2 regions of the Zunongwangia profunda SM-A87 genome follow, and region 2 is predicted to be linked to the other one. Evidence: riboswitches for the same ligand, from Rfam matches in the RefSeq annotation. Region 2 holds a riboswitch; the other holds the start of a gene.
The links. Region 2 has a riboswitch for thiamine pyrophosphate ahead of thiS (sulfur carrier protein ThiS). Riboswitches for the same ligand answer to the same signal wherever they lie in the genome.
Positions count from the first base shown of each region.

Region 1: linked by a shared signal. The riboswitch ahead of thiM (hydroxyethylthiazole kinase) and the one ahead of thiS (sulfur carrier protein ThiS) in region 2 are both predicted to bind thiamine pyrophosphate.

Region 1 covers NC_014041.1:2,118,461-2,122,888, reverse strand. Annotated here, with positions in the region: gene ZPR_RS09375 (DUF2652 domain-containing protein) at 1-550, shown strand, start outside; gene ZPR_RS09370 (sugar phosphate isomerase/epimerase family protein) at 663-1,547, opposite strand; TPP riboswitch at 1,754-1,846, shown strand; gene thiM (hydroxyethylthiazole kinase) at 1,901-2,695, shown strand; gene thiE (thiamine phosphate synthase) at 2,695-3,342, shown strand; gene thiD (bifunctional hydroxymethylpyrimidine kinase/phosphomethylpyrimidine kinase) at 3,329-4,162, shown strand; gene tenA (thiaminase II) at 4,149-4,428, shown strand, end outside.
Region 2 covers NC_014041.1:129,774-134,201, reverse strand. Annotated here, with positions in the region: gene thiC (phosphomethylpyrimidine synthase ThiC) at 1-1,477, opposite strand, end outside; gene thiS (sulfur carrier protein ThiS) at 1,529-1,732, opposite strand; TPP riboswitch at 1,919-2,015, opposite strand; gene ZPR_RS00660 (6-pyruvoyl trahydropterin synthase family protein) at 2,200-2,649, shown strand; gene ZPR_RS00655 (rhodanese-like domain-containing protein) at 2,698-3,075, shown strand; gene ZPR_RS00650 (UDP-2,3-diacylglucosamine diphosphatase) at 3,125-3,886, shown strand; gene ZPR_RS00645 (thioredoxin family protein) at 3,925-4,404, shown strand; gene ZPR_RS00640 (hypothetical protein) at 4,420-4,428, opposite strand, start outside.

The sequences.
Region 1 (4,428 bases), 2.0 Mb from region 2:
TGGTTTTAGTCGATTTGTAGAGACTACAGATGTCGCTACCGGCAAACTGGTTATATCTAAATTACTCAATGCCATTATAAAGAGTAATGTATTAGACCTTCAGATTTCAGAAATTGAAGGTGACGCGGTATTGTTTTTCAAATATGGAAAAAGAATATCGGCGAAAGATATTCTTCACCAGTTTTGTTTAATGAAAGAGGTTTTTAATCAGGAAGTGAATTTTTTAGAAGAAGAATTTGAGCTAAATATTGATCTTTCCTTAAAACTAATAGCGCATTATGGCGCCCTGGCGCAATATAATATTGGTAAATTCGAAAAGCTTTATGGACAAACAGTCATTGAAGCACATCATTTACTAAAAAATTCGGTTGCAAGTAATACTTATGTATTGCTCACCGATGCTTTATTGGATGCTGAAGTAAATGCTGAATTAAAAAACCTCAACAAATTTGTTGAAAATACCATTTGTGAAGTTTACGATGGCATTAAAAAAATATGCTATACATTTTTTGATTTTGAAAATGATCTCTGTAAAAAATGCCTTGCTTAAGAAAGCATTTTAAGTTTTAAAGTTATTTATACATAAAAACCCTCTTTAGCCAAAACTTTAGAGGGTTTTCCATTACAACTTGGAAGACGTTAAAAGCTTATATTTCGTAAGTTTATTTTTTGTATTTCACTTTATCAAAACCGAAATCTTTAAGGTTATCGTGACTAATTTTAATAGCTTCAAGCGGTTTCAGGTCAAAAGTCATATCCTGCTCAACGATATAATATTTCATTCCGGATGCTTTTCTTTCTTTCAGGATTCTATCAAAATCTATAGTTCCCTCTCCTACCGGAGCAAATTTGCCTTCTTCATCCATATCCTTTACATGCCATAATTTAAAGCGCCCAGGATACTTTTTAAAATATGTCACAGGATCTGCACCTGCTTTGGTTACCCAAAACAAATCCATTTGAAAATTCACCAATTCGGGATCTGTATTTTCCAGGAAGTATTCTATAGGTACAATCCCGTTCTCATTTTCCTTAAACTCAAAATCATGATTATGATACAAAAGCGCTAATCCAGCTTTTTTACATTTCTCACCTATGGTATTAAAAGTTTCTACTAAAAAATCCAGATCATCATCCATTCCCATAGTTTGGGTTTCAGGATCAAAAGTAAATCTACCCATGGGTGGCACTGGGATCACAAAATATTTGAAGCCGGCCTTTTTTACATCTTTAATCATTTGATCCACATTTTCCATAGTCACCCCACCCTGATGACTACTTAATGGTTTTGTATGGTATTTAGAAAGTAATTTTTTAAATTCTTTAGGAGTCATTCCATAGAACTTCCCATCGCTATATCCGGCAGCTTCGATATATAAATAACCAATTTCAGAAACCTCATCTATCGTTTCTTCTGGTGCTGTAGCCATTTCATCTCTTACCGTGTACAAAGTCGCTCCACCAAACTGGCGCTGTCCAAACATTGAAAATGAAGTGAGTACTATAAAAAACACTCCTGCCTTACATAAATTCTTTAAACCTGTCATTACTTGTCTAAATTAATACCAGAGACTATTTAACAGTATCTAAAGAATAGCTAAATAATACTCCGTCATTCTTAATATTTTGATTCAATTTTTGCTAAATATACAATAATTAATGTTTCAATGAGAAACAATAATCAATAAAATTTGAGGGGTAATGGCATTATTTCCTTAAAAATTTCATCAGCCCTAAAATTTAAATTACTTTTATATCGCTTTGGGGGTATTCTGAAAAGAATTGAGAGAGTCCCTTTGAACCTGATGCGGTTTAGACCGTCGTAGGGAAAAGTTTTGTGGGTGCATACTCCTATACTTTTTATTTGAATATTTTTCCAAAGCCAAAAAACTAAATTAATATGGAAAATATTCTGTGGCCACATATTCAGCGCTTAAAAACATCAGTCCCTTTAATTCACAATATCACCAATTATGTGGTGATGAATAATACCGCTAATGCCTTATTGGCAGCAGGTGCTTCTCCTATAATGGCCCATGCCCAGTCTGAAATTGAAGATATGGTAAACATTTGTCAGGCTCTTGTGGTTAATATCGGAACTTTAGATGAATACTGGAGTACAAGTATGATCAATGCTGCTAAAAAAGCTAATGAACTGAGCAAACCCTGGGTTTTAGATCCTGTTGGTGCAGGAGCAACATCCTATCGCAATGAAATCATAGCTAAATTGCTGGAATTGAAACCTACGATTATCAGAGCCAATGCTTCTGAAATTATGGCTTTAGCCAAAGCTACTAATATCGCTACCAAAGGTGTAGATAGTACTGCCGAAAGTGATGAAGCTATAGAAGCAGCTACTTCTTTACAGAAAGAGTTTGGTGCTGTAATTTGTATTTCGGGTGAAACCGACATTATTATTGGTAAGGACCAAAAGCTTTCTCTTAAAAATGGTAATGCTCTTATGGCTAAAGTTACCGGTATGGGTTGCTCGGCTTCGGCGCTTACCGCTGCTTTTGCCGCAATACTAGAAAATAAATTTGAAGCCACTGTGGCGGCTATGGCCTTAATAGGTGTTTGTGGTGAAATTGCTGCTAAAAGTTCCTCAGGACCGGGAAGTCTGCAACTAACTTTACTCGATAAATTATATAATATTACCGAAGAGGAATTTCGTTCTCATCTTAAAATAGGCGAATAATGCATCCAGATTTTCCCTATCAATTATATCTGGTTATTGCAGAAGAAAGCTGTGTTCATTATCCGCTGCTTCAGGTTGCTAAAATGGCTATTGAGGGCGGCGTAGACATTATACAACTACGCGAGAAAAATTTAAGTACTTCGGTATTTATAAAAAAAGCCGAAGCGCTTAAACAACTAACGGATCAATATAAAATTCCGCTTATCATCAATGATAATCTTGAGGTGGCAAAAGCGGTAGATGCTTTTGGAATACATGTAGGTAATAATGATATTCCTCCCACCCAAATTAAGCAGCAATGGGATAAGCATAAAGCAATTGGTTACTCTATAGAATATTTGGAGCAACTTAAAAACGAGCAAACGGAAGTGGCCAATCACCTGGGAATTAGTCCAGTTTACAGCACCGCCACCAAAACCGATACGGTAACTGAATGGGGCATTGAAGGGATCAAAAAAATACGCACATTAACCACCAAACCGCTAATTGCCATTGGTCGTATGGATGCCGGTAACGCCGGTGAAATTATAAAAGCAGGTGCCGACTGTATTGCCGTAGTTTCAGCGATTTGCGCTTCAAAATACCCTGAAAAAACAGCTAAAAATATTAAAACTCAAATTCATAAACATCGGAATGAAAACATATAAGTATGCTTCAGCTTTAACCATCGCAGGTTTTGATGGTAGTGGCGGTGCCGGAATACAGGCCGATATTAAAACTTTTTCGGCTTTGGGCTGTTATGCCACTTCTGTTTTAACAGCACTTCCCGTCCAGAATACGACCGGAGTAAAAAATATTTTCCCCATCCCTTACCAGGCGGTGTCTGAACAAATTGACAGCATTTTTGAAGATATATTCCCTAATGCCGTAAAAATAGGAATGGTACATACGCCAGAACTAGTTGAAAGCATTGTTTCGGCACTACAAAAATATCCAAAAACACCTTTGGTTTTTGATCCGGTAATGGTTGCGACAAGCGGGCATAAATTAATTGAAGACCAAACGATTGAAACAATTATTGAAAAGTTATTTCCATTAGCCGATGTAATCACTCCCAACATGGATGAAGCTGCGGTGTTAGCTAAAATGAAAGTCGAAAATTTGGCTGATATGAAAAAAGCAGGTGAGAAAATAATGAATCTTGGCTGCAAATCTGTTTTGATGAAAGGCGGACATCTAAGGAGCGATAAAATAACCTCGCTTTACTTTACACCAGATGGGAAAGTTTACGATTATGAATTCGAGAAGTTCAACACCAATAACACTCATGGTTCTGGATGCACCTTATCCTCTGCAATTGCTGCTTATCTAGCCACAGGTAAAAACCTAATTGAAGCGGTAAAACTGGGACAGGAATTTGCACATAGTGCTATCTATCACGGAAAAAATGTAAAAACCGGAAAAGGAAATGGCCCTTTAAATCACTTTTTTAACCCACTAAAATTAATAAAAAATGAGTTGGAGTAAAGAAACCTGGCAAACTATACGGCCAATTTATAATCGAATTATTGAAATGCCTTTTATAACCGAATTAATGGACGGTGATTTGGCATTAGAAAAATTTCAGTTTTATATGAGTCAGGATTCGGCTTATCTGGAAAATTTTGGGAGAGCATTAGCTCTAATTGCGGCACGCGCTTACGATACTGAAAATACACTGGCTTTTCTTCAATTTGCAGAAAATGCTATTATTGTTGAAAATGCCTTACACGAATCTTATTTTAAAGAATTTG
Region 2 (4,428 bases):
TATTGGGTAAACCCAAATGCTCTTTTGGCGTCACATAACACAACATCGCACAACCGTACCAGCCGATCATTGCGGCACCAATTCCGCTAGTGATATGATCATAACCCGGTGCAATATCGGTTGTTAATGGCCCTAGTGTATAAAAAGGCGCTTCCCCGCATTCTGCCAACTGCTTGTCCATATTTTCTTTAATCATGTGCATGGGGATATGCCCGGGACCTTCAATAAAACATTGTACATCGTGCTTCCAGGCAATTTTGGTTAATTCGCCAAGCGTTTCTAATTCGGCAAACTGCGCATAATCGTTCGCATCTGCAATACAACCAGGACGCAAACCATCGCCCAGTGAAAAAGCTACATCGTAAGCTTTCATGATTTCGCAGATGTCCTCAAAATGCGTGTATAAAAAACTTTCCTGGTGATGCGCCAAACACCATTTTGCCATGATCGAACCTCCCCGAGACACGATACCGGTGAGCCGTTTTGCAGTATGCGGGATATATTTTAAACGAACTCCGGCATGAATGGTAAAATAATCGACACCCTGTTCGGCTTGTTCAATTAAAGTGTCTCTAAAGATCTCCCAGGTAAGATTTTCAGCTTTTCCATTTACTTTTTCCAAAGCCTGATAAATAGGTACTGTTCCGATGGGTACCGGAGAATTCCGAAGAATCCATTCACGGGTTTCGTGAATATTCTTTCCGGTAGAAAGATCCATGATCGTATCGGCACCCCAACGACATGCCCAAACCGCTTTTTCTACTTCCTCTTCAATCGAAGAACTTACGGCAGAATTCCCAATATTGGCATTGATCTTTACCAAAAAGTTTCGCCCTACAATCATAGGTTCACTTTCAGGATGGTTAATATTACTAGGGATAATTGCACGTCCTTTCGCTACCTCATCCCGAACAAATTCAGGAGTGATCACTTTGGGAATACTAGCTCCAAAACTCTCTCCCGGATGTTGCTGAGTAATTTGATTTATTTCTTGAAGTTTCTGATTTTCACGAATAGCAATAAATTCCATTTCAGGAGTAATTATTCCTTTACGTGCATAATGCATTTGGGTAACATTTTGTCCCGGCTTTGCTTTTAAAGGTTTCCTGATTCGTTGAAACCGAAGTTTCTCCAGCTTTTTATTTTCCTCTCGTTGCCGGCCGTATTCCGAGGAAAGTCTGCTTAACTGCTGCACATCTTCCCTGGCAGCAATCCATTGCTGACGAATAGGTTTTAAACCCCGGCGAACATCGATCTCTACATTAGGATCGGTGTAAGCACCGCTGGTATCGTACACCAAAACAGGCTCATTTGGCGTTCGGATACCGTTAAATTTATCGACGGTATCATCTAGATTGATCTTACGCATCGGCACATTCACATTTTCGTGAAGCTGCCCTCTTACGTAAATTTTTTCTGAGTTGGGAAAAGGCGTTCTGCTTATGGCTTCTCCCCGTGGTAACTGGTTAGGTTTCATACTAAAAAGGTTTAGATTGATTTTTAAAATTCGATTACTATTGTAAATCAATCAACCACCCTGCGTAGCACGAATCACCAGTACGTTATTCCCTTCTTCCAACAGGGTATGCTCCCATTGGGGTTTAGAAATAATCTCGTTGTTAATAGCGATGGCAATTCCTAAAGGCTGAATATTCAGCTGCTCCAGCAGTTCATCAAGCTTTACCGGTTCTTTAAAAGAATGATTTTGGTTGTTTACGTTTACAGTTATCATATCCTTAGATTTTTAATAGCTGTAAACCAAGGGGAATTGTCCCTGAAGAAAAGTGAGTAATTTCGTGGTAAATCCACGAGCTATGAACCGAAATTTAATTTTTACTCTTAAACCAGATTATAAATAGTAAGTCTGGTTTTTAAACAAATCAAAAAGATTTCAGCCTGATATTGGCCATATTCGATTCAAAATTTTCGTGCTTTTTCCTTCGCAGATGCTAATCTGGATCAGGTTCAAAGGGTGTTATCTCAGCCAAATTTAATTGGCACCCCTAAAGTTTACATCTTCAAAGTTAACTCAAATTTTCCGGGATAAAAAAATGCTGAAGCTATAATCTTCAAAATTGGATACACTTTTAATACCTTTGCTTTTAAATATTCCCTGAAAAATCCAGAGTCGATCTTATATAATTTCAGCTTAAATTTTACAGGGAAAATAATTACACAAGGCAGACTTAAAATTTCGGTATGGCAAAAATCAGGATTACCAAACAATTTTCTTTTGAAACAGGACACGCGCTTTACGGCTATGATGGCAAGTGCCGCAATGTTCACGGCCACAGTTATAAACTTAGCGTAACTGTTATTGGAGAGCCAATCACAGATACTGAAAATGTAAAATACGGAATGGTAATCGATTTTGGTGATCTAAAAAAGATCGTGAAATCTGAAATTGTAGACCAATTTGATCATGCTACAGTTTTTAATCAAAACACCCCACATATCGAGCTTGCCAAAGAATTAAAAAACCGTGGTCATCATGTAATTTTAGTAGACTATCAACCCACCAGTGAGAATATGGTAATTGATTTTGCTGAAAAAATAAAGAAACATTTACCGGATCATATTCAACTACATTCTTTAAAACTTCAGGAAACCGAAAGCAGCTTTGCAGAGTGGTATGCAATTGATAATTAGAAATCTTGATTTTCGAGACTTTTGATATCTTACTGATTAAACTAAAAAATGAATCCGATTATTCCTGCCATTGTCATCGTAATACTGTTGGGCTCCTATTTTGTGCTGAAAAACTATAACAACAGAAAAAGAGACCAATCGCTGAAAGGAAAGAATATTAGTCAGTTTCAAATTTTAGATGTTCGCACTCCAAGGGAATTTAAACAGGGACATATAAAAAATGCCATTAATTTTCCGCTGGGCATTATCAATTCAGACAGCCTTAAAAAGTTAAATAAAGAGCTTAATTATATCACCTATTGCGCACATGGAATACGCAGTGTAAAAGCCAGCAAAATTTTAAAAGAAAACGGTTTTAAAGTAACTAACGGTGGTTCGATAAAAGACCTCCAGAAATTAATAGCGTATTCTGAAAACAGAAACTAATCGTGCTTTACAAGTTTCTGTTAACTTTGTAAAAGTTAAGTAACGAGCAATGATCATTCCCGAAGGAAAAAAAGTATATTTTAGTAGTGATAATCACTTAGGTGCTCCCACCAAAGAAGCCAGTAAACCCAGAGAGGCGATATTCGTTAAATGGTTGGATGAAATTAAAGAAGATGCCGCTGCTATTTTTTTGCTAGGTGATCTTTTTGATTTTTGGTTTGAATATAAACATGCTGTGCCTAAAGGCTTTGTTAGAGTTTTAGGAAAACTGGCCGAACTAAAAGACAGTGGTATTCCCATCTATTTTTTCATCGGAAATCACGACCTATGGATGGAAAATTATTTTGAAGAAGAACTAAATATCCCCACCTATCGCAAAGCACAGGAATTTGAATTTAACGGAAAGAATTTTTTAATAGGTCATGGGGACGGACTTGGTCCGGGAGATTATGGCTATAAGCGGATGAAAAAGGTATTTACCAATCCCTTTGCAAAATGGTTGTATCGTTGGCTGCATCCTGATATTGGCATTCCGTTAGCCCAATATTTTTCAGTAAAAAATAAGCTCATCTCAGGAGATGAAGATGCTGAATTCTTAGGTGAAGATAACGAATGGTTAATCCAGTATTGTAGGCGTAAACTGGAAACTAAACATTATGATTATTTTCTTTTTGGTCACCGCCATTTACCTATGGAAATTAAGCTGAAAGAAGATTCTAAATATATCAATACCGGCGACTGGATTACACATTATACCTATGCCGAATTCGACGGAAATGATTTGCAGTTAAAAAAGCTGAAGGATAAATAGAAAGTTACAGTTTACAGTAAATAGTAATGGCTAAAAAAATGATTAAAAATCTTCAAATATTCATCCTTTTCTTAGCCTTGCCCATACTCAGCTATAGCCAGAAAGTCAATACTATAAACTGGTTGAATTTTGAGCAATTAGAAGATTCTTTAGCCAGAAAACCGAAAAAAACTTTTATCTATTTCTACGCCGATTGGTGTGTGTACTGCAAAAAGATGGAGCAAAATGCATTTAAAAATGCTGAAATTATTGAAAAATTAAACTCTGATTTCTACGCGGTTAAAATGAATGCCGAAAGTACTGATACAATTAATTTTGAGGGCCAGAAATTCTATAATCAACAAGCCGAAAGCATGCGAAATGGCATTCATCAGATTCCACTTCTATTAGCTAGTCGAGAAAACTTTGAATTTAGCTTACCAGTGATCCTAATTTTAGACGAAAAATTTAGGGTTAAAAACCGCGAATTTGAATATTTAACGACTAAAAAAATGATGGAGTTGATAAGCATCCACTAAGCTAAGTGCATATCATTATTGCGC